Regions from separate parts of the Streptosporangium sp. NPDC049644 genome, predicted to be linked through region 1. Evidence: riboswitches for the same ligand, from Rfam matches in the RefSeq annotation. Region 1 holds a riboswitch; each other region holds the start of a gene.

Evidence for each region. A riboswitch is a leader RNA that binds a small molecule or an ion and turns the genes downstream of it on or off. The one in region 1 is predicted to bind cyclic di-AMP.
Region 2: another riboswitch for cyclic di-AMP. It lies ahead of AB0J58_RS08735 (C40 family peptidase); the one in region 1 lies ahead of AB0J58_RS23205 (hypothetical protein).
Region 3: another riboswitch for cyclic di-AMP. It lies ahead of AB0J58_RS29280 (NlpC/P60 family protein); the one in region 1 lies ahead of AB0J58_RS23205 (hypothetical protein).
Region 4: another riboswitch for cyclic di-AMP. It lies ahead of AB0J58_RS12580 (C40 family peptidase); the one in region 1 lies ahead of AB0J58_RS23205 (hypothetical protein).

The regions. Positions count from the first base shown of each region.
Region 1 covers NZ_JBFAOJ010000042.1:8,447-14,137, reverse strand. The annotation lists gene AB0J58_RS23215 (VWA domain-containing protein) at 1-60, shown strand, start outside; gene AB0J58_RS23210 (VWA domain-containing protein) at 61-1,116, shown strand; gene AB0J58_RS23205 (hypothetical protein) at 1,162-2,136, opposite strand; cyclic di-AMP (ydaO/yuaA leader) riboswitch at 2,140-2,276, opposite strand; gene galT (galactose-1-phosphate uridylyltransferase) at 2,349-3,428, opposite strand; gene AB0J58_RS23195 (DeoR/GlpR family DNA-binding transcription regulator) at 3,425-4,225, opposite strand; gene AB0J58_RS23190 (metal-dependent phosphohydrolase) at 4,312-4,908, opposite strand; gene AB0J58_RS23185 (TIGR03086 family metal-binding protein) at 5,270-5,691, opposite strand, start outside.
Region 2 covers NZ_JBFAOJ010000011.1:196-5,886, forward strand. The annotation lists gene AB0J58_RS08735 (C40 family peptidase) at 315-884, opposite strand; cyclic di-AMP (ydaO/yuaA leader) riboswitch at 899-1,129, opposite strand; gene AB0J58_RS08740 (3-isopropylmalate dehydrogenase) at 1,271-2,317, shown strand; gene AB0J58_RS08745 (branched-chain amino acid aminotransferase) at 2,489-3,583, shown strand; gene AB0J58_RS08750 (Uma2 family endonuclease) at 3,800-4,393, opposite strand; gene AB0J58_RS08755 (O-methyltransferase) at 4,496-5,149, opposite strand; gene cimA (citramalate synthase) at 5,426-5,691, shown strand, end outside.
Region 3 covers NZ_JBFAOJ010000063.1:1,022-6,712, forward strand. The annotation lists gene AB0J58_RS29275 (LuxR C-terminal-related transcriptional regulator) at 1-128, shown strand, start outside; gene AB0J58_RS29280 (NlpC/P60 family protein) at 320-1,282, opposite strand; cyclic di-AMP (ydaO/yuaA leader) riboswitch at 1,375-1,522, opposite strand; gene AB0J58_RS29285 (amino-acid N-acetyltransferase) at 1,859-2,512, shown strand; gene AB0J58_RS29290 (RDD family protein) at 2,741-3,799, shown strand; gene AB0J58_RS29295 (Lsr2 family protein) at 5,091-5,423, shown strand.
Region 4 covers NZ_JBFAOJ010000016.1:117,943-123,633, forward strand. The annotation lists gene AB0J58_RS12570 (M48 family metallopeptidase) at 1-707, opposite strand, end outside; gene AB0J58_RS12575 (hypothetical protein) at 918-1,757, opposite strand; gene AB0J58_RS12580 (C40 family peptidase) at 1,950-2,492, opposite strand; cyclic di-AMP (ydaO/yuaA leader) riboswitch at 2,575-2,734, opposite strand; gene AB0J58_RS12585 (class I SAM-dependent methyltransferase) at 3,078-3,776, opposite strand; gene AB0J58_RS12590 (NlpC/P60 family protein) at 3,849-4,826, opposite strand; gene AB0J58_RS12595 (hypothetical protein) at 4,966-5,595, opposite strand; gene AB0J58_RS12600 (NYN domain-containing protein) at 5,659-5,691, opposite strand, start outside.

The DNA of each region.
Region 1 (5,691 bases):
CTCGCGCTGTTCACCGCGGGCGCGGCGCTCACCGTGCTCCGGTCCGGACGGGTGATCTGAATGTCGTTCTCGTGGCCGTGGGCAATGCTGTCCATCCTGGTCATCCCGCTGATCTTCGCGATCCGCGAGTGGGCGCGGCGCCGCCGCCGGCGGGCCGCTGTGCGCGTCACCTCGATCGCGCTCGTACGCAGCGCCCTGCCCGGCCGTACGCGCTGGACGCGGAAGATCCCCGCGGCACTGTTCGTAGCCGGACTCGCGCTGCTCGCGGTCGGGGCCGCGCGACCACAGGCGTCGGTCCCGGTGCCACAGACGTCGGCGACGATCCTGCTCGCCTTCGACACCTCCGGCTCCATGTGCTCCACGGACGTCGACCCCAACCGCATCACCGCCGCGAGGAAAGCCGCCGCCGAGTTCATCGAGTCGCAGCGGGGCGGGCCGCGCATCGGCCTGGTCACCTTCGCGGGCACCGCGGGTCTGCTCGTCCCGCCCACCGACGACACCGACTCGCTGATCGAGGCGCTGGACGGCCTCACCGTGTCCCGGGGCACCGCGATCGGGCAGGCCGTGCTCACCTCGATCGACGCGATCGCGGAGGTCGACCCGTCGGTCGCCTCCACCGGGGCGAACCCCGGCGGCGGGTCGGGCTACGCCGCTGCCGCGATCGTCGTGCTCACCGACGGCGCCAACACCCAGGGCGTCGACCCGCAGCTCGCCGCCCAGGAGGCGGCCCTGCGCCGCGTCCGTGTCTTCACCATCGGCTTCGGCACCACGAACCCGGCCCCGATGGTCTGCGACAACTCACAGTTCGACGGCCGCGGATTCGGCGGCTGGGGCGGCGGCTTCGGCGGTCGCGGCGGATTCGACAGGGGCCGCAACCCCCGTGTCATCGACGAGCCCGCACTCAAACGGATAGCCCAGACCACCGGCGGCTCCTACCACCGCGCTGAGAACGCCGACCAGCTCCAGAGCGCCCTCGACGCCCTCCCCGGCAGCTTCACCGTCATCCGGCAACAGGTCGACACCGCCCCCGCCTTCGCCGCCGGGGGCGCCGCCCTCGTCACCGCGGCCCTGTCCCTCTCCCTCTGGTGGAATCGCCCCCGGACACCGACCCGCTGACGTACCCGTGGCCGCAACGCCTCAGCGGCCCCCGCGGGGACGGCGCTAGTACATCGAGATGTGCGGGTGGTCGTAGTGGTTGGCGGTGATGCCGCCGCGGTTGGACATGGTTCTCCAGCCGGAGCCGTGGTTGATGCGCTGGCGCCAGATCACGTACTTCACCCCGAGCTTGGCCTTGTTCTTGATGGCCCAGGCGGCGATCTCGTCGCCGAGCCGGAGATTGGCGGCCGAGGGCATCGTGCCGCCGGTGCTCATCATGAAGTCGCAGGCGCGGCCGAGGGGGTGCTCGCCGCCGTCGTTCGCGGACCGGTAGCAACCGACCGAGTACGGGAGGTCGAAGCGTCTCTTGACGGCCTCACGCATGATCCGGGTCCGGTCGGTGATGTTGTCGGCGCCGGTGGGGAGTTGCGGGGCCCAGCTGCCGTCGGCGCGGCGCCCGGAGCCGACGGGGGCGAGCTGGTCGAGCTTGTTCTTGATGTCCTTGATCACGTCTTCGACCTCGTCGCGCTGGGTCTGCATCTCTCTGGCCTCCTCACCGATGTCGTCGGTGAGCTTGGCGGCCGTCTCGGTCGCCCTCTTCCTGCGTTCGAGGCTCTCGGCGAAACCCTGCAGGTGGGCGCTCTGCTGGGCGGTGAGCTGCTCCATCACCGCGGCTCCCCCCATGTCGTCGGCGAACAGCAGCGCGGGCAGGCCGCCGGTGCTGCTCTGGTAACGGAGCTGGACTATGGAGTCGACCTGCTTCTCCGCCCTGGCGTAGAGGTCCTCGGCCCTGGCCAGGTTCTGCTTGGCGACGGCCTCGGCCTTCTGCGCCTTCTTGAGGGACTCGCGCTTGGCCGCGTAGGCCTCGATCAGCGAGTCGACCTTCTTGCCGAGTTTGGCCAGCTCGGCGCGGAGCTTGGCCTCGGTCGGCTTGGGCTCCGCGCTTCCCGCGGTGGGGGCGCCGAGGGTGAACGTGGCGATCAGGCTCGCACAAAGGGCCAGAGCCGCATGCCGACGGAACGTGGGGGACGGGGCCGCCACGAACTCTCCTCTCCTTCCGCCTACCGGGTTAGCTGACGGGTTCGGGCTGGAGAACGCCCTTCCACCGAAGTGGTTTCACCCCAGGTGCGGTGGTTCCCCGGCTCCCGGGCGATGCGCCTGGGATTAGGCATATCGGCTGTTGCAGCCGATGTGGGAAGGATAGTAGTGGTAAACAGAGGGTCACGCGACTTCAAGACGAGACCAATTGGTGATCAGTTCGTGACAACAGAGCGCAGAAGGTGTGCTGCCTCCTCGGGCAGCACGTCGTTCACGAAGGCGCCCATGGCCGACTCGGAGCCGGCGAGATATTTCAGCTTGTTCGGCGCGCGGCGGATGCTGAACAGCTCCATGTGCGCGTACGACAGGTCACGACCGGTGTTGACCGGCGCCTGGTGCCAGGCCGCGATGTAGGGCATCGGCACGCCGAACAGTCCGTCGAGGCGGCGGAGCACGTCGGTGTAGAGCGGTCCGAACGCCGCGCGCTCCGCGGGCTCCAGGCCGACCAGATCGGGGACCTGCCGGTGGGGGTAGAGGTGGACCTCCACCGGCCAGCGGGCCGCGGCCGGGACGAACGCCGTCCAGTGCTCGTTCGAGGCCACCACCCGGATCCCGGCCTCCCGCTCCGCGGCGAGCACGTCGGCGAACAGGTTGCCGCCGGTCCGCTCCCGGTGCCGCCCGGCCGCCCCGAGGGTCAGCCTGGTGCGCGGGGTCACGTAGGGGTACGCGTAGATCTGGCCGTGCGGGTGGAGCAGGGTGATGCCGATCTCGGCTCCCCGGTTCTCGAAGCAGAACACCTGCTCCACGCCCGGCATCGCCGACAACTCCGCCGTACGGTCGATCCAGGCCTCCATGACCAGCTCCACCTGCTCGGGGGGGAGCATCGCGAACGAGGAGTCGTGCTCGGCGGTGAAGCAGACCACCTCACAGCGGCCGATCCCGGGGCGGACCTCACTCAACCCGCCGACCTGCTGATAGTCCCCCAGACGGGTGGAGAACGAGGGGAACCTGTTCTCGAAGACCGCCACGTCGTAGGCGGCGGACGGGATCTCGGTGAGGTTGCCGGAGGTGGAGGGGCAGAGCGGGCACTCGCTGGCCGGAGGCAGGAAGGTGCGGCCCTGGCGGTGTCCGGCCACCGCGATCCACTCCTCGGTCAGCGGGTCGTAGCGCAGCTCGGAGGCGGTGGGGCGGGGCGGCAAGTCGCGTCTGTCGACCGCTCCGCGGTCGGCGTCGTCGCGGTGGTCGAAGTAGAACAGTTCCCGGCCGTCGGCCAGGTGGGTGATCGTACGCTTCATCGGCCGACGCTCTCGCTCTCCTGCTGCGGTTCTGTGATGATCAGCTCTCCCACCGAGGCGGCGAGCTCCTCGCGGGCCTCCCCGGTCAGGCCGGAGTCGGTGACCACGACGTGGGCCTGGGACAGCTCGGCGATCGTGCTGATGCCGACCGTGCCCCACTTGGTATGGTCGGCGAGCACCACCAGGCGGTGCGCGGAGGCGACCAGTTCGCGGTTGGTCTCGGCCTCCAGCAGGTTGGGTGTGGTGAACCCGGCTCTGGCGCTCATCCCGTGCACGCCGAGGAAGAGGGTGTCGACGTGGAGCCCCCGGATCGCCGTGACCGCGACCGGGCCGACCAGCGCGTCGGAGGGGGTGCGGACCCCGCCGGTGAGCACGACCGTGCGGTCGGCCCTTGGGGAGCGGTGGAAGACGTCGGCGATCCGGATCGAGTTGGTGATCACGGTCAGCTCGGGCACGTCGGTCACATGGTGGGCGAGCGTCCAGGTCGTGGTTCCCGCGGAGAGTGCGATGGCGGTGGCGGGCCGGACGAGCCGGGCGGCCCGCCGGGCGATCGTCTCCTTCTCCGCCTGCTGGCGCGCCGACTTGGCGGCGAAGCCCGGTTCCTCGGTCGAGCCGGAACCGGCGGCGGTGGCGCCACCGTGGACCTTCTCCACCAGTCCGCGCTCGGAGAGCACCTCAAGGTCGCGCCGGATCGTCATGTCGGACACGCCGAGCTCCCGGACGAGATCGGCGACCCTGACCCCGCCCCTGCTCCGCACCCTCTCCAGGATCGCCTGCTGCCGCTGCTGGGCGAGCATTGACTCACTCCCTTTAATTCACCAGATTCCACCAAAATACCACAGTGAGTATCGGGAAATACTGTTGAATTGTGGTGGTCGTCCGCTCACAGCCGCTCAAGCTCCGCCATGATGTTCGCCCGTGCCGCCTCCTCCAGATCGGCGATGTGGAAGATCGCCGGAAGGTCGAGCAGCGAGCGCAGCACCGCGGCCCTGCCGGACCTGAAAGCGTCGTCGGGCACGAAGGCGTACTCCTCGCGTACGGCGGCCGCGTAGGCGGCGTAGATCTCCGGCACCGCGCCCAGGATCGCCAGGTCCGCGTCGGACAGCACGGCCCCGTCCGCGTCGCCCGGTGCGGGGGCGTGCGTGACGGTCAGCCTGACCAGCCGGGCGACCGTGGCCACCGCCTCGGGGGAGAGCCCCGTCTCCGGCAGCGCGCGCTCGGCGAGGATGGCGCTCCGCTCCTCGTTGTCGCCGCGCCGCGGGTCGTAGACGGCGTCGTGGAACCAGGCCGCCAGCCGTACCAGGTCCGGGTGCTCGGCATGAGAGGCCAGGGTGTCGATGTGGGTGAGCACGGCCTCCAGGTGGGTGACGGTGTGATACCTGCGGTGCGGCTCGTCGTACCGGGTGATCAGTTCACGGCCCAGGGGTTCGGCCTCGGGACCGGCCAGGGACCGCCAGCGGGCCATCAGCTTCTCGCGCATGAGGGTGAGCCTAGGGAAGATCCTCAGAATCGGGGCGGACGCACCCGCGGGAGGCGCTGATCGTCAAGGTTGGGGCAACGCACTCACCGGAGCGGGGTGGGTCGCGGTTCGGGCCTTGCGCGCCGGGCGTCGCAGGAGGAACGTGAAGGTCTGAACCGGTGACATCGAGTCCCGTACGGGTCCGGAACCACGGAGGCCTGCGCTCGCGGGACCTGGAAGGACCTCAGGGAAGGGGTGGTCGGCATGGCCAGAAGATCACGTAAGGGCAAGGCCCGCAAGAAGAACAAGGCCAACCACGGCAAACGGCCGACCGCTCGCTAGCCGTACCGACCACAGAGGCCGAGCACACGGAGACGGGCGGTCACGCGCGGCGGCCCCAGGAGGCCAGCAGCCGGGCCTGCGCGTCGGTCTCGGAGGGCACCTTCCGGTGCTCTCCGGCCTGATGCTCCCCGAGGGCGGCGGCCTGCCGGTAACCGAAGCCCGCGTCGGCGAACCAGGTGGCGCAGGCGGTGACCAACTCCGGGTCGAGCCGCTCGTCGGCGCCGATGGCGCGGGCCAGGTCCCAGGTGTGGATGAGGGCGTCGGCGAACAGTTCGGTGATGTACTCCCGGCCGGGCACGTCGCCGAAGGGCAGGTGGACGACGCGGTCGAGGACCCGGTGATCGATCGCCGCCTGGACGGCGGGCACGGCCGAGGTGTCGAACGCCTTGATGGGGTCGTCGCCGAGCAGGTCGCCCTCGAAGACGTCGCCGATCTCCGCGTGGGTCCGCCCGGCCAGCAGCT
Region 2 (5,691 bases), on a different contig from region 1:
CGACGGGGTCTGACAGGGGTGGGCCGGCGACTCTCCGGCGCCACGCCCAGATCACCGGTCCGTGATCCGGACCCGTGACATCAGGCCTGGTCGGAGCCCTGATCGGAGTCTCGACCATTGCCCTGCTCGCATCCGACCGAGACGAGATTCGCCATGTACGACATGTATCCCTGGAACCACGCCGAAGAGGTCAAGGACGAGGCCGCCGAGGCGCTCCAGACCGCCCTGGACCGCCGGGACAACGGTGGTTCTCCAATTCGCTGAACCGGTTCCCGGCGCCGACGGGGTTCCCTCGGCCGATCAGCCGGCGTGTCTCATCCGTCGGTCGCGAGTTTGATCTGCTCGGTCAACCTGACCCCCTGCGGATCGGGGCGCACCGCGCCGACGAAGGAGGACCGGCGCCAGGCGCTGAGCTTCTCCTCCTTGACCACGTCGCCGCTCCGCGGGGCGTGGACCATGTAGCCGGGCCTGGTGATCATGCCGACATGGCCGAGACCGCTGAAGAAGGCCAGGTCACCGGGCTTGAGGTCCTTCCAGGCGATCTTCTTGGAGAAGGCGGCGTACTGGTCGTTGGTGACGCGGGGCAGCTTGATCCCGGCGGCGCCGTAGGCGCGGAGCATCAGGCCCGAGCAGTCGAAGCCGCCGTTGCCGGTGCCACCCCAGACGTAGGGCGTGCCGCGCTTGGACATGGCCCACTTCACGGCCGTCTGCCAGGCGGGCTTGGGGGTCGCGCTCTTCAGTGCCGCCTTCAACCTGACGGTGCCGAGCGCGGGGGTCTCGGGGGAGGGGAGAGGGGAGGCGGCCAGTGCCGCCGTCGGCGCCATGGCCGAGGCCGCGAACACCGCGGCGCCTGAGACGAGGATGGACAGGACGCGAGAGTACATCTTGCCGGACAGGATGATTCCTTCCATAAGGCCGGCCGGGTGAGCTGTCGGGCTCGGGCGTGGAGGCCGCCCTACGGCGCGAAAACGCACCGATTCGCCCCAAGGAATCCCGTGATGGCGGCCGGGAACGCGCTCCGGGGCGGAGCGAGGTTCCCGGGGGCCCGGTGGATCCCGAAAAAAGTGGTTCCCCGGCTCCGTACGGGCCGGTAGGGGGATGGTCCGTACGGATTAGGCGTCAATGTGAATGGGGAGGACGATAACGAAACCTCACGAAACGGTCAATAGGGAGCAAAAAAGGACAAAGTGATCACGCGGGCGGATGCGTGGACACGTCCGAAGAGTGAGATCGGTGTTCGATCACCGAGACGGACAGGTAAGGTGCCTGCATGGATTCGCGTAACATTCGCCTGGCGGTCATCCCCGGGGACGGGATCGGAGTCGAGGTCGTCACCGAGGGCCTGAAGGTCCTCGAAGCGGTCGGCACCAAGGTGGAGACCACCACGTACGACCTCGGGGCCAAGCGCTACCACGAGACCGGTGAGACCCTGCCCGACCCGCTGCTCGACGAGCTACGCGGATACGACGCGATCCTGCTCGGCGCGGTCGGCGACCCCAGCGTGCCCCCGGGCATCCTGGAGCGCGACCTGCTGCTCAAGCTCCGCTTCCAGCTCGACCACTATGTGAACCTCCGCCCGGTCAAGCTCTTCCCCGGCGTCGAGACGCCGCTGGGCAAGGCCCGCCCCGAGGACATCGACATGATCGTCATCCGGGAGGGCACCGAGGGCCCCTACGCCGGTGCCGGAGGCGCCATGCGCCGTGGCACGCCGCACGAGATCGCCACCCAGGAGTCGCTGAACACCGCCTACGGTGTCGAGCGCGTGGTGCGCTACGCCTTCGAGAAGGCGGTGGCCCGCCCCCGCAAGAAGCTGACGCTGGTCCACAAGACCAACGTGCTCACCTACGCCGGTGACCTCTGGGCCCGCACGTTCGACCGGATCAGCGTGGAGTACCCCGAGGTCCAGACCGACTACTGCCACGTCGACGCGGCCTCGATGTTCTTCGTCAGCCAGCCGGAGCGCTTCGACGTGATCGTCACCGACAACCTCTTCGGTGACATCCTCACCGACATCGGCGCGGCGATCGCCGGCGGCATCGGCCTGGCGGCCAGCGGCAACGTCAACCCCGACCGCACCGCGCCGAGCATGTTCGAGCCGGTGCACGGCAGCGCCCCGGACATCGCGGGCCAGGGCAAGGCCGACCCGACCGCCACGATCCTGTCGGTCGCCATGCTCCTGGACCACCTGGGCCTGGCCGACGAGGCGGCCCGGGTGGAGCAGGCCGTCGCCGACGACCTGCTCGAGCGGCTGGCCGGCTGGGCCGGCCGGACCACCCAGGAGATCGGTGACGACATCACCGCGCGAGTAGCCGGCTGAGGAAGCCGCCCCCTCGACCCCGACGCGCCTGGCGGCTCCTCCGAGCCGCCGGGCGCGTTTTTGTTTCCCCGCACTGCCGGTTTTCGGCATGGATGCAGTAGTTTCCCGTTACCCGGTCCAACGCAGAATGGACCCAAGGGTAAGCCAGACCTCAAGATAAGGATCCGCGTCATGACCACCGCTCAGAAGCTCAGCTTCGACGTGCAGCTCTCCGACCACGCGCGCACCGCGGCCGAGCGCGAGCAGGTAATGGCGGCTCCGGGGTTCGGCCAGGTCTTCACCGACCACATGATCTCGATCGACTACACCGAGGGCGAGGGCTGGCACGACGCCCGGCTCATGCCGTACGGCCCGCTCAGCCTCGACCCCGCGACCGCGGTCTTCCACTACGCGCAGGAGCTCTTCGAGGGCATGAAGGCGTACCGCCAGCAGAACGGTGCGATCGTGACGTTCCGCCCCGAGGCCAACGCCGCCCGCTTCAACACCTCCGCACTGCGGATGGCCATGCCCGAGCTGCCCGAGGAGACGTTCGTCGAGTCGCTGGAACTGCTCGTCCAGACCGACCGCGAGTGGGTGCCGACCACGCCCGGACACAGCCTCTACCTGCGCCCCTTCATGATCGCCACACAGCCGGCGCTCGGGGTCAACTACCCTTCCAGGACCTACAAGTACATGGTGATCGCCTCTCCGGCGGCGGCCTACTTCGGCGGCGGGCAGGCGGTCAGCGTCTGGCTCTCCACCGAGTACACCCGCGCGGCCCCCGGCGGCACCGGCTTCGCCAAGTGCGGCGGCAACTACGCCGCGGCCTTCGTGGCCCAGCGCCAGGCCGTCGAGCAGGGCTGTGACCAGGTGGTCTGGCTGGACGCGAGCGAGCACCGCTACGTCGAGGAGATGGGCGGGATGAACCTGTTCTTCGTCTACGGCGACCGCCTGCTGACCCCGGCGCTCACCGGCACGCTGCTGCCGGGCATCACCCGCGACTCGATCCTCGCCCTGGCCGCCGACCTCGGCCTGCGGGCGGAGGAGGGGCGGCTGTCGATCGAGGAGTGGCAGCGGGGCTGCGAGTCGGGCGAGCTCACCGAGGTCTTCGCCTGCGGCACCGCCGCGGTGGTCACCCCGGTCGGCTCGGTCAAGGGCGCCGACCGTGCCTGGACGATCGGCGACGGCACCCAGGGGCCGGTCACCGGGAGGATCCGCGAGGAGCTGGTGGGCATCCAGTACGGTTCCCGCCCGGACCCGCACAACTGGGTCCACAAGATCTGCTAGTCCCGCGTTCTGCGTGTGGCCTCGGTTGGCTTGGGGTGCTGGATCTCGCATGGGATCTGAACCGTGACGTGACGATGTCCTACATGTGCAAAGTGGGGGCAGCGTGGCGGCAGGTGCGTGGAGAACTGGCCAATGCGTATATACCGGTCACCGCAGCGATCCCCAATCGGAGGGGGCCCGGTCTCCAATCCGGCCGGACCTCCTCCGTGAACAGGGCTATCCTTCGGGCAGCTCGTCGGTGTCGATCGTGAGGTTCCACGGCTCGGGAAGTTTCAGGGAGCCGCCGAACTTGACGATGTTCTCCTGTTGGTACCCCTTGGGGCTGGGGCTGCTGAGGAGCCGGATCTGCTCGTCGAAAGCATCGATGACGAGATAGAGCGGGACACCTGCCAACGCGCAGTTTTGCGGCTTGACGACGTGATCGTCGTTGACGCTGCTTGGGGAGACCACTTCCACCACGAGCAGCGTGACGTCACCGTAGACCTCGTTCTTATCCCACATTCTGGGATTACGTGGCACGACAGTGAGGTCGGGGCGGTAGCGTTCGGCTTGAGGGTCGAGATGGATCTTGATGTCGTTCCAGATCTTCCAACCATGCTCGGTCACTGTGCCGAGAAGCTGGGTGAGAATCCAGAAGACGATGTCGTTGTGGCTGTTGGTAGGCAACTCTCTCACCACGATCCGGCCGTTGATGAGCTCGACGCGCCGGTCAGGCCATTGCTCGCACATCTCTGGGAGTCGCCTGACGAGTTCGTCGCGGAGATCTTCTTGCGGTGGTCTCTCGGTTGGTCGATCCAGAACCTTGGCCATGTGGTCATCCTTCCCTCCGTACAGGTGGGCGCAACGTGTTTGCCGCATCGCTTAAAGTAATCGGAAAGATTCCCGCCCGCCCCGGATTCGGAAAAGTTCTCGTCAGTGCTTTCGAATCATGGTGAGGCCGTCGGCGATGGGGAGCATGATCGAGGTGACCCGCACGTCGGCGCTGACCATGTCGTTGAACTCGCGGATGTGCCTGACCGTCTCGTCGTCCCTGCCGGGATCGGCGACGTGGCCGCTCCACAGCGTGTTGTCGACGAGGATCACCCCGCCGGGGGCCAGCCGCGACATCAGGATCTCGTAGTAGAGGGGATAGTTGACCTTGTCGGCGTCGATGAACGCCAGATCCACCGCGGGGTGCTCGGGGAGCTCGTGCAGCCGCTCGGCCGCCGGGCCGATCCTCAGCTCGATGCGGTCCGAGACCTGTGTCTTCTCCCAGTATCTCCGGGCGACCGCTGTCCACTCCTCGCTCACGTCGAAGCAGGTGAGCCCGCCGCCGGGGGCGAGCCCGCGGGCGAGGCAGATGGAGGAGTAGCCGGTGAAGGTGCCCACCTCCACCGCGTTCCTGGCGCCGCTGATCTGGGCGATCATGGTGAGGAACCGCCCCTGGTCGGGGGAGATCTGCATTCCCGCGCTGTCGCCGGTCAGCTCGCGGGTCTCGACGGCGAGCGCGTCGAGGACGTCGTCGGGCAGGGTGGTGTGCGCGAGCAGGTACTGTCCCACGGCGGGGTCGAGATAGGTCGCCTTCATGGGCCTCATTCTGGTCGGTGGGAGATGGTCGCGGGGGTGAAGCCGAGCCGTGTCGGCAGGCCGCGCGTCTCGAATCCTAAGATCGATGTGTCAGATGCTGTCGGCGTGTGGCAGACTCCAGAGCATCATGTTCTACGGTCTGCTCATTATCGGCAGGCGCGCTGGCTGAAAAGGGACACCGCCAGCGCGCAGACCTCTCACGTCCGTGAGGGGTTTTTTTGTTTCTCGGAGCCGAGTGAGCGCGCGGCGAATCATCGAACCGCGAAGGAGAACGACATGGCCGACGACCGCTTCCACGTGTACGACACGACCCTCCGTGACGGGGCCCAGCAGGAGGGGCTCAACCTCACGGTGGCCGACAAGCTGGCCATCGCGCGTCACCTGGACGGCCTGGGCGTCGGTTTCATCGAGGGTGGCTGGCCGGGGGCCAATCCCAAGGACACAGAGTTCTTCAGGCGAGCTCAAACAGAGCTCGACCTGAAGCACGCGCAGCTCGCCGCGTTCGGCGCGACCCGCCGGGCAGGTGTGAAGGCAGCCGACGA
Region 3 (5,691 bases), on a different contig from region 1:
GGGTGGGCCGCCGCCTCGATATCAGCGGCCGGACCGTCAGGCGCAGGCTCAGAGGCATCTGCGACCGCATCGGTGTCGCCACGGCGATCGAGGCCGTGGCCTGGGCGGCCCGCCGCCGCCTGATCTAGGCCCTTCCCTTGGGGCTTCGCCCACTGCGGTCGGGTGGCGTCTCGCCGCGTTGTCGTCGGCCACCGCACCCGCGGGGCACGAGTCCCGGGGGCGCGACTCCGGGGAGCACCGCCCGACCGGCCCTCGGCAGGGCAGGGTTCGCCGGGCAGGAGCGGGCGCGCTCCTGCCGAGGGCCGGTCGGCTCGGCCGCTCAGTCGGCGATCCGCACCCCGCCGGCGAAGGGCCGGTTGTCGATCGTGGCGATGTGGATGACGTCACCCGTCCGGGGCGCGTGGACCATCAGGCCCGCGCCGATGTAGATCCCGACGTGGTGCAGGTCGCTGTAGAAGAAGACCAGGTCGCCTGGGCGCAGATCGTTTCTGGAGATGTGGGTGCCCGCGGTCCACTGGTTGCCGGTGTAGTGCGGCAGGCTGATGCCGACCTTCTGGTAGGCCCACATGACCAGCCCGGAGCAGTCGAAGGAGTTGGGGCCCTCGGCGCCCCAGACGTACGGCTTGAGTTGCTGGGTGAGCGCCCAGCGGGCCGCCTCCGCCGCCTTGCCGCTGCCCACGATGGGCACGTCGACCTTCACCCGGGCACCCCTGTTGCTGACGGCCCTGGTGCGCACCTCGCTGAACAGGTCGCTCTCGACCCGCGCGACCAGTCGCTCGATCTTGCTGCGCTTGCCATCGATCTCCTCCAGGAGCGCCTTGACCTCCGAGGTCCTCGCCTTGGCGCTGGCCTGTGCCCGCTCGGCGGCCTCGATCGCCCGGCCGACCTGGGCGACCTCCTCACTCTGTTGCTGCTGGAGGGCGTAGTTGGTGGTGGCCTGGTCGAGGAAGGTGTCGGGGTCGGTCGCCTGGGTGAAGGCGAGTCCGGAGTTCAGGCCGCCGGACATGTAGTTGCTCTGCGCGAGGAGGGTGGCCTTGGTGCGCCGGGTCGCGAGCTCCGACTCGCTCGTCGCGAGGGTCTTCTTGGCACTTTCCGCGGCTCGCTGGGCCTGCTTGAGCCTGACCCGTTCGCCGTTGTACTGCTCGGCGAGCGTGCCGATCTCCTCGTGCAGCTTCTCGGCCTGCTTGGCCAGTTGCTGGAGGCTGGGCTCGGGATCCGCCGTGGCCGAGACCAGGGGGGTGCCGAGGGTCATGATGGCGAACGCCAGGCCGATGACCGCCATGCGGCGACTCCGCCTCCGCGGCGCGCGTTCTCGACAGCGGGCGTCGCCGCCCGCGTGCTCTCCTGCGCGGTCGCGCATGCGCTTCACCAACGGGCTCCTCTCCTCGGCCGCCTACCGGGTTAGCTGACGGGTTCGGGCCGGAGGCAGCCCTACCGGGTGCGCCGGTGGCACTCGGATTCACCCCGAAGGACGTGGTGGGTCCCCGGTTCCCCTGGTCGGGAGATTCGGCGGGTCAGGCTTTTTACGTCTCTGACATCGAGCACGGAGATTAGTGCACTCGTGGTTCCTGCTCAACCAGAACTGCGAACTCAGTAGAGGTTTCGCAACTGAAATGTCACGGAAAGATCACATGGCAATATGATCAACATGGCCATTACGCTGCCTTTGCCTTCCTCGCGGTGGTCCCGGCGCGGGTCTTCCCTGGTCCGGGACCGTGCCAAAGATGAGCTGCGACACATCGGAGGCGTCGTGCGCCCAGCGTGGTAAACCAACTACCAAGGGTCATGTGATGCCTTCGGGGCCGGAGTTAAGGATGAGCCGTAATTGAAGGCCGGAGAGGACGTACGCTGATCGGTCATGGAGCAGCTTGCGGAGCATTCTCCCGTGCCGTTCGCGAACCCCGGGAAAGAAGGGGAGCGGCGAACCGGATCCGAGGGAGAGGGGCGGGAATCACCCGCTCCCGGCGTCACCCCGGCGGTCACGGTCCGTCGCGCCCGCACCCCGGACGTCCGCGCCATCAGGCGGCTCGTCGACACCTACGGTGGAGCCGGCCCGCGCCTGCTGGAGAAGGCCACCGTCACCCTGTACGAGGACATCCAGGAGTTCTGGGTCGCGACCGACGCTGAGGGGATGATCCTCGGTTGCGGGGCGCTCCATGTCCTCTGGGAGGATCTTGCCGAGATCCGGACCGTTGCCGTCGATCCGACCCGCCGGGGGATGGGAATCGGCCATCGGATCGTCTCGGCGCTCATCCGCACGGCCGCCGAACTGGGGCTGCGCAGGGTCTTCTGCCTGACCTTCGAGGTCGACTTCTTCGCCCGGCACGGATTTCAGGAGATCCAGGGCACGCCCGTCGCCCCGGAGGTTTACGCCGAACTTCTCGCCTCCTACGACGAGGGCGTCGCGGAGTTCCTCGATCTGGAGCACGTCAAGCCCAATACCTTGGGAAACACTCGGATGCTGCTGCACCTGACACACGAGCCCGACTCTGATGACTTTAGAGATGACTGACTGGAAAGGTGACTGTTGATTCCTATGTCGATACCTTGTGCAGCAGCAAGCATGTGCGTCTGACATTTGCCACATGCGCAGTCTAAGTGAGGTGACGCGGTGAGCACCGGACAGCCGCCGTATCCGCAGGATGATCCCGAGCGCAGTCGCACACCTTCGGGACAGCCGGATTACGGACAGCACAACCCGGGTCGAGCCCCTGGCGAACTCGACCCCGACGTGACGATCATGGGATATCGGTCGGAGGGGTCGCAGCCGAACACCGGCCCGGGGGTGGCCCAGCCCGGCTACGGCCAGCAGGGTTATGGCCAGCAGCAGGGTTATGGGCAGCAGCAGGGCTACGGTCAGCAGCCCGGTTACGGTCAGCAGGGGTACGGACAGCAGCAGTCGTACGGTCAGCAGGGCGGGACGGACATGTACGGCCAGCAGCAGGGCTACGGTCAGCAGGGCGGGACCGGCGCGTACGGTCAGCAGCCCGGCTACGGACAGCAGGCGTCCCACGAGCAGTCGGGCTACGGTCAGCAGCCCGGCTACGGGCAGCAGCCCGGCTACGGGCAGCAGTCGTCCCAGCCGGGTTACGGCCAGCAGCAGTACGGTCAGCAGCCCGACTACGGTCAGCAGCCCACCTATGGGCAGCAGTCGTCCCAGCCGGGTTACGGCCAGCAGCAGGGGTACGGCCAGCAGCCCGACTACGGCCAGCAGCCCGGCTACGGTCAGCAGCAGCCCGCGTACGGACAGCAGCAGGGGTACGGCCAGCCTTACGGCGGTCCTCCCGGCGCTCCCGCTCCGCTCGCCGAGTGGTGGCAGCGTCTGGTGGCGCGGATCGTCGACGGAATCATCCTGGCGATCCCGACATTCATCATCAGCGGGGTGCTGACCGCCATCCTCGTGACGTCTCCCGGTTTCAACCTTGAGACGGGCGTCGTCACGGAGGGGAGCGGCGTCTTCCTCGCGGGTCTGCTCAGCTCTCTGATCGCCGCGGCGATCTACTTCGCCTACGAGTTCTTCATGATCAGTAGGGGTGGGCAGACCGTCGGCAAGATGGTCATGGGCATCAAGATCGTGCCCGTCGGCAGCACCCTGCCGCCGGGCGGGCTCAGCTCCGACGTCGCGCTCAAGCGCGGCGGTGTGTTCTTCGGTCCGCAGTTCCTGAGCTGGATCCCCGTCCTCGGCTGGATCGTCAACATCTTCAGCCTCGTGAACGTGCTGTGGCTGCTGTGGGACAAGCCCCTGCAGCAGGCGCTGCACGACAAGGTGGCCGGGACGGTCGTCGTCAAGATCAAGTAGTTCCGGGTAAATCGGGGCCGGCGGTTGAACCGTCGGCCCCGATTTCGCGCTCGGACGAGAAAAACGGGGATCGTTAGGGGCGGGTAACCGCCTCGGCCACGGAAGCCACGGAAGCCACGGAAGCGTAAAAATCATTTGCCGCGCCTTGGTTGGCGCGGGGGGACTTATGATCGGGCCCCGGCGCGGCGGAATATTCGTGTTTGAGGCCGACAAGGGGCTCAGGAGAGCTCACAAGCCGCTATGAGACGCCAATGCCGGTTCTGCCCTCGCCGAGGGTTCGCACGCCAGTCATCGAATGGCGGGACCGGCCCGCCTCCGGCATCCCCGGGGACGGCCCGCGGGTTTCTCTCCTTCACCTTCCGTCGCGCGTTCAGGGTCTTCTCGCGGAGCTGGATCACCGGGTGTGCGGTGTTGCCTGGGTTGTCCGGTGAGCCCATCGTCTTTGGTGGTTATACGGTCTACGACTATGTACTCCACGCCGGAGTGGGTCGTACTCTTGGCAAGAAAGCGTTGAAGATCCGTCTTGTTCCGCAGGCTTGCGTCGCATCGGCTGCCACCCGGGTGATGAAGCGGGCCGCTCTCCATCCGGATGTTCCACCGGCGGTGGACATTCTCGCGATGAACCCGCCCGCGGTGATCTCCGGTTCCGTGACAAGGCGTTGTTCATCCCGGCGGGCAGGCTCTCCCACCAGGAGCTTCGCCCCTCCGAGGCCGGTGGCGCGGGGGCCGGAGAGCGGGCGGGCATTGGTATTTCCGAAGGCGACGGTGATCACCTGATCGTCCTGTCGGTTTTTCCCTGCGGCTTTACGACTGCAACCGGTAAGGCGGCTGGAGAGAAGCATTAGGCTGGAGAGTGACGGGCATGGTCGCCCCTGCTGACACACGTCGCCGTCCGGTGGCGCTATGGTCATCTGTGGGCGGTTCCAGACTGAACGGGCGGACACCCGCGTGGCTCGGGAGTCGTCGCCAAATTTTCATGGTCTCCAGAAAGCCACCTAGCGGTACGGAGCGAGGACGAATGTACGACGTATTGTCCGCGTTGATACCTCCGGCGGTCGTCGGCGGAGCCTTCATCTTCGGAGTCGTCAAGCTACTTCGGAGTGAAGCCGCCGGTCGCCGGCCAAAACAGTCCGACCCGGCCGAGTCGCAGAACAGCTGATCCACCGGAGCGCCGACTGAGAGTGTCTCGGTTGCCTGTGAGAATCGCCGGGCTCCTGGAATTGCCGCTCTTCGATCGCGGGTATATGTTTAGCTTGCGAATGAAACAATACTCCGCGAAAGGATTGTGTAGATGGCCAAGCAGATCCAGGAGATTCTCATCGACGACCTCGATGGGGGCGAGGCCAATGAGACTGTCGCCTTCGCGATTGACGGCACCAGCTATGAGATTGACCTGAGTGACGTTAACGCGAAGAAGCTCCGCGACTCCCTGTCGCCTTTCGTGCAGAGCGCCCGTCGTTCCGGCGCGTTGGCACCCCGCCGCCGCCGCGCGGGTGGCGCGCGGGCACTCACGCGAGAGAAGAGCGCCGACATCCGGGCATGGGCGAAGTCCCACGGCCTTAATGTCAGCGAGCGCGGTCGAATCGCCTCCAAGATCGTCGAGCAGTACGAAGCGGCTCACTAGATCGGCTCAGTAGATCGAGTGAATCATGCGGTTATGGCGGTCACGGTGGGGTCCGGTGGCGGCCATGACCGCATGATGTGTTTGTCTGGCGGACAAACGTCGTTCGCTTGCGGCGTAGCGGGAACATCCCACCCCCCGTAAGTAGTTGGATGGAGGGTGAACGCCCTGCTCTCGGGGAACGTCTTCTGCATAGAGCGGTCGCCGGGTCGGGGCTACCATGCGGGATGACAGGGCCCGGATATCCCGGACCTGCCTGACCGCTCTGTGA
Region 4 (5,691 bases), on a different contig from region 1:
AGCACGTCCTCCACCGGCACGCCGTCCCTGGCGGCCATGGCGAGCAGGTCGTCGCGGAGTCGTCCGGCCTCCATCGGCCTGAAGTCGTTGAAGATCGGCTCGATGAGCACCGGGTAGGCGAAGGAGGCCGCCACCGTCAGTGCGAACGCGCCGGCCGCCGCCGGGATCCACCAGCGCCGGTAGCGCCGCGCCAGCGCGACCACCGCCAGAACCATGATCGCGGTCAGCGCGGTGCCGACGCCCAGGCTCTTGATCCGGTCGGCGGTCCAGGTCGGCCAGGTCTGGGTGGACAACCCGAAGTCGCGCAGGTAGGTCTCCGACCACATTCCCAGCGGCCAGCGCAGCATCGCGACGGCCACCGACAGCACCAGCACGCCGAGCAGCGCCCGCAGCCACCACGGCCCCCGCAGCCGGCCGACGAGCCGGGCGCCCAGCGGGGTGCCCACCAGTACCCCCGCCACCACCAGCGTCAGGCCGAGGGAGAGGTAACCCGGCACGCTGACCAGTCTGTCGAACGCCTCGGACCTGGCGATCTGCTCGGCCGTGAAGTCGCGGCCCGGATCGGGGACGACCGCCGGGGTCCCCTCGGGCAGCGCCCGCCAGGGCGTGGCGACCGCCACGACCGCCAGGGTGACCACCCCCAGCGCGGCCAGCGCCCACCCCGCCGACCGCACACCCGAGGGCGCGTCCGTCGTGCTCAGCGTCATCAAACACCTCCAGCGTGGAGCCCGAACCCTGGGCCCCGTCCTTTGGATCCTCCGCCTGCCGCGGTCGGCCGGACGGCGCCTCGCCCTGTCGTCACCGGTCGCCGCGGCACGCCGCGGCTCCCTCCCGCGCCCTGCGAGGCACCCGCCGACCGCTCCTCGCCACGGCGGGATCCGCCAGGTGAGGCCTGGACCGGGAAGGACACAAGGATGTCAGGCGAGTTCCTCTCCGAGATAGTCACGCCACGCCACGGTGAGTTGGGCGGGCGACAGGCCGAGCGTGTCGGTGACATCGCCACCGTAGAGTCTCACCAGGGCCCTCTCACCGAAGCGCTCCGCGATGAACCGGCAGGCGAGCCAGGCCTCCTCGTACGCCTGCGCGAGCCGCGGAGCGCCGGGGGCGAAGTCGGCGGGACCCGGGAGACGGGCGGGCAGGACTCCGGCGCGCACCTCGGCGGCCAGCTCGGCGGCGGCCGTCCGTACCGGGATTCCGGCATCGCGGTAGCCCACGTAGTCGGCGAAGCCCTCCGACAGCCACATCGGCACCCGGCCGCCACGGGTCGCACCGGTGGCCACGTGCACCAGCTCGTGCGTGATCACCACGTCCCTGCCGGTCATGGTGAGCCTCGCGTAACCCGAGGGCAGGACGATCACCCGGTCCGCGGTCGCCATCGCGGCCAGGCCCCGGGTGCTCTCCGCTCCGGCGAGTGCCGCGGCCTCGGCATCGGTGGCGGGGAACAGGATCACCGCTCGGACCGGCCCCCAGATCGCCGCGACCGCGCGACGGGCCCGGTCGGCCCTGGCGGCCAGGTCTCGCAGGACGGTGGGCGCGAGGTCGTGGCCGATCACGAGGGAATGCTCACCCCGGACGACGACGGCGGCGCCGGGCCACAGGTCTCGAAGGTCGACGGGGAGTTCTCCGGCGCGCTGGAGAGGATCACGAGGAAGCGGGCCGGCTCCGGCCAGGAGAGGTCCCGTCCCGGCCGACGGGCCCACGCTCATCAGCGCCAGCATCCCGGCGAGCACGGTGCGGCGCCCCTTCGGGACGGACATAACGAGTCGATGTTATCGGAATGCCGGCCGGTGCTCCGGCCTCCGGGCCGGGGGCCGTCAATCGACCGGCATCGCGACGCTCCTTGCCGGAGGCACGGATCCGCCCGGGCGGCACGCTCGCGGCCCCTGCCGGAAACGGAGCGGCCCCGCCCCTCCACATGTGAGGAACGGGGCCGGCGCCCCTTGCCCGGGTCAGGCTCCGGGCCGGACCGCTCCGGCGAAGGAGGACCTGTAGTACCCCTCCAGCTTCACGATCCGGACCGTCTTGCCGCTGCTCGGCGAGTGGACCATCCTGCCCTTGCCGACGTACATGCCGACGTGGCCCTTTCCACTGAAGAACATCAGGTCACCGGGGCGCAGGTGGCTCCACGAGACCTTCTTCCTGATCGCCCGGTACTGGCTGTGCGTGATCCGGGGGATGGACACGCCCGCCTTGCGCCAGGCGTATTTGACGAGCCCCGAGCAGTCGAACGCGCCGGGACCGGAGGCACCCCACCGGTACGGATCGCCGATCTGCTTCTTGGCCGTCGAGACGGCCTTGCGGGCCCGCACCTTCTGCAGGGCCGCCCTGCTCATCTTGGTCTTGACCTTGGTACCGGCCTTGGCCTTGTGCGCAGCCCGATCGGTCTGCTCGGAGACTCCGGCCGCGGTGTCGACCAGGATCTCAGGGGTGCTGTCCGTCGTCGCTCCGGCCGCCGTCGACCCCAGGGTGACCGCTCCGGCTGAGGCGGTCAAGGTGAGGGCGATACCGCCGAGGGAAAGGCGGAAAAGGCGCGACAGACGGGTGTTACACGGGGTGGTAGACAGGATTTCTCCTTGGTGCTTCCACTGATGCCTACCGGGTTAGCTGACGGGTTCGGGCTGGGAAGATGCCCTACAGCGCAAATGCGCTGATTCACCCCTGGCCACGTTGTCTCGGGCCTTTTGGGTCCCCGGTTCCATGCCTCCTGGCTGCATGGATTCGGCGGGCCGCCGCGATGAGGTCCGTCCCCCGGCAGGGGAGCGGCGGCCGGTTGGATTTCTATAGGGACACCGGCCCGAAGACCGACATTCACCGCGACGGCATGGCTTGCACGTCGCGAGGCCAGAAGTTACCCCGATCTCCAACTTTCGGCAAAGCATTCGCCAAACAAGAAGATCGACAAGCCTTCGTGATCTTCCTGTTACCCCTGCTTAATGGCCATTTATGCTATTGAGATATGACCCTCGTCACACCTCCGGAATCACACCCGACAAATCATGGTTTCTGTAATGTTCATCACATTTACCATCATTCACCGTTGAAGCCGTGAGGGGCCCTCCCTCGCCGCCGGGCACGCGTCAGCGCCGGACGCACGTGTAGGCGCCGTAGATCGATTCCCTGAAGTCCGCCTCGACGATCTCGAACCCGGCTGCGTCGAGCATCGGTTCGAGAAGCCACCGGAAGGTGCTGTACTCGGTGCGCAGATGCTCGGCGTAGTCCTCGCGGGTGTAGCCCAGCGCGGGATCGCCGGCCGCGCCGTCGAGCCAGCGGCCGAGCACGGCGTCGGCCTCGGCCGGCCGGAAATCGAAGATCAGGTCGCGCAGGCGCAGGACGCCCCCGGGCCGTACGATCCGCGCGATGCGGTCGAGCGCGACCGCCTTCCAGAAGTCGGGGAGCTGATGAAGGGCGTGACGGGTGTAGACCGCGTCCGCGGGTGGCCCCGCGTGCTCGTAGGAGAGAAAGCCCGCCCGCACGCACTCGAGGTTGGCCAGGCCGTCCTCGGCGGCCCGGACGGTCAGGAAGTCGTGCATCGCCGGGGAGACGTCAACCGCCACCACCCGCCGGAACCGACGCGCCGCGGCCAGGGCGAACTGCCCCGTCCCCGCGCCGAGCTCCACGACCGTCGCCGTCTCCCCCAGGCCGCGCCCGGCGAGTGCGGCGAGGTCCTCCCCCGGATCGGGCCTGCCCTGCTTGCGGTCGAACCCGGCGACGAACGCGGCGTCGAGGTGCTCGGGACCGGCATGGGCGAGTTCGTCGAGCATCCATGAAGTGATCATTTTCCGATGCTGACAGCGCCGCCGCGGGCGGCGCACCCGGTTTTCCGGCCGCCGGGACCCGCGCGCCGTGCGTCAGGGGCGGACGGCTCCGACGAGGCGACGGCCGTAGGCCGAGAGCGGGACGACCTTGACCACGTCGCCGGTCTGCGGGGCGTGCACGATCTGGCCGTTGCCCGCGTACATGCTGACGTGGCCCAGGCCCTCACTGAAGATGAGGTCGCCCGGCTGGAGGTCGTTCAGCGAGACCTTGCGGCCGGCGCCCCAGCTCCACTGCTCCCAGGTGGTACGGGGGAGGCTGACTCCGCCGCTGCGCCAGGAGGCCTGGACCAGGCCCGAGCAGTCCCAGCCGCCGGGCCCCGTGCCGCCGTACTGGTAGGGCTTGCCGACCTGCGCGAAGGCGAACTGCAGGGCGGCGCGGGCGTTTCCCGAGGCGGAGCCGGTGTACTGGATTCCGCCGCTCTCGGGGTTGCCCGCCTTGAAGACGTTGAGTTCGCGCAGGAGCTTCGTCTGAGCCTTGACCATCTTGTCGGCCTTGGCCTTCTCCCTGGCCAGCTCGTCGCGCGTCTCGTCGGCCTCGCTCAGCGCGCCCTTGGCCAGGTTCCTGTTGAGCCGCAGCGCCTTGGTGGCCTCGTCGAAGGCGCTCAGCGACTGGGCCCGGGAGGCCGACATCTGGTCGACCGAGGCCAGGCCGCTCAGCAGCGCGCCGGGGTCGGTCTGGTAGACCATGCCCTCCCAGCTGTTGACCGCGCCGAACTGGTAGGTGCTGACCGCCATCGCGACGAGCTCCTTGCGCAGCCCGGCGACCTGCTCGCTCTGCCGGGCGAGCTCGCTGTTCAGCGTCACGTACTTCTTCCTGGCCCGCTTCCACTTCTCCGAGGCCTGGTTGTACTTCTCGACGATCTGGTCGGCCTGCTCGTTGAGCTTCTCCAGCTTCTTCTTGGCCTGGGCGAGCGTCGGCTTCGGCTCCGCGGAGGCCCCGCTCACCGGCGTCATCAGCATCGCGAGGGCGAGCCCGGCCGCCACCGGTATCCGAATGAGTCCAACCGGCATACCCGCCACGGCCACGTCAACGCCTCCAGACTGCACAGACCTGCGGCGAATAGTACAGAACAAGTAAGGTTTAGATCACCTTTTCACATGTTTTGCGCTATTGCCGCAGGTGGCAGCCCCGATACCCCGGAGGCGCCCCTCAGCAGTCGGCGACGGCGCAGATCTTTCCGGTCATCTTTCTGGCGTCGCGCAACTGGGTGGCCCAGTCGCTCCGCGCGGGCTTGTAGTACTCCCCGGCCCAGAGGTAGACCAGGACCGCGTTGCCCTTCCTGACCAGCACGCTCCGGTCACCCCCCACGCCCGCCTTCCCCTTGTAGTAGACCTGCCCGGAGACCTTCAGCGCCTCGTCTCCGAGCCCGGTCAGGCGCGAGGAGACGTAGCGGTAGGCGGAGCCCCCGTTGGTGTTGGAGCGGCAGGCGGTCAGGGCGGAGCGCACCTGGGCGACCGCTCCGGCGGCGGCCGCCTTCGAGCGGTACAGGATCACCTGCTCGACCTTCTGGAAGTCCGGGACGCTGGTGTAGGTCACCGTCCGCGCGGCCGTCCGGCCGGTTCTGGCCAGCGTGGCCCGGTCGCACGGGTTGATCGCCAGCCGGACCTTGGCCGAGTCGCTGACCTTCCAGCTGCTCTCGGCGAGGGCGGGCTTCTTCGCCGCGTCCTTCTCATAGAGCAGGAAGCCCTTGGGGATGCCGGCCGCCGCGACCGCGGCGGGGGTGGCGACGGTCGCCCCGATGGCCAGCACGGCGACGGCGAGCGTTATGATCTTCTTCATCGAGTGCCCCTGGGGAGATCGAAATACCTTCCGGTAGTTCGATGCGCCATCACCGGAAAAGGTTCACGCCCGTCCCAGACGCCTGAGAAGAAGCAG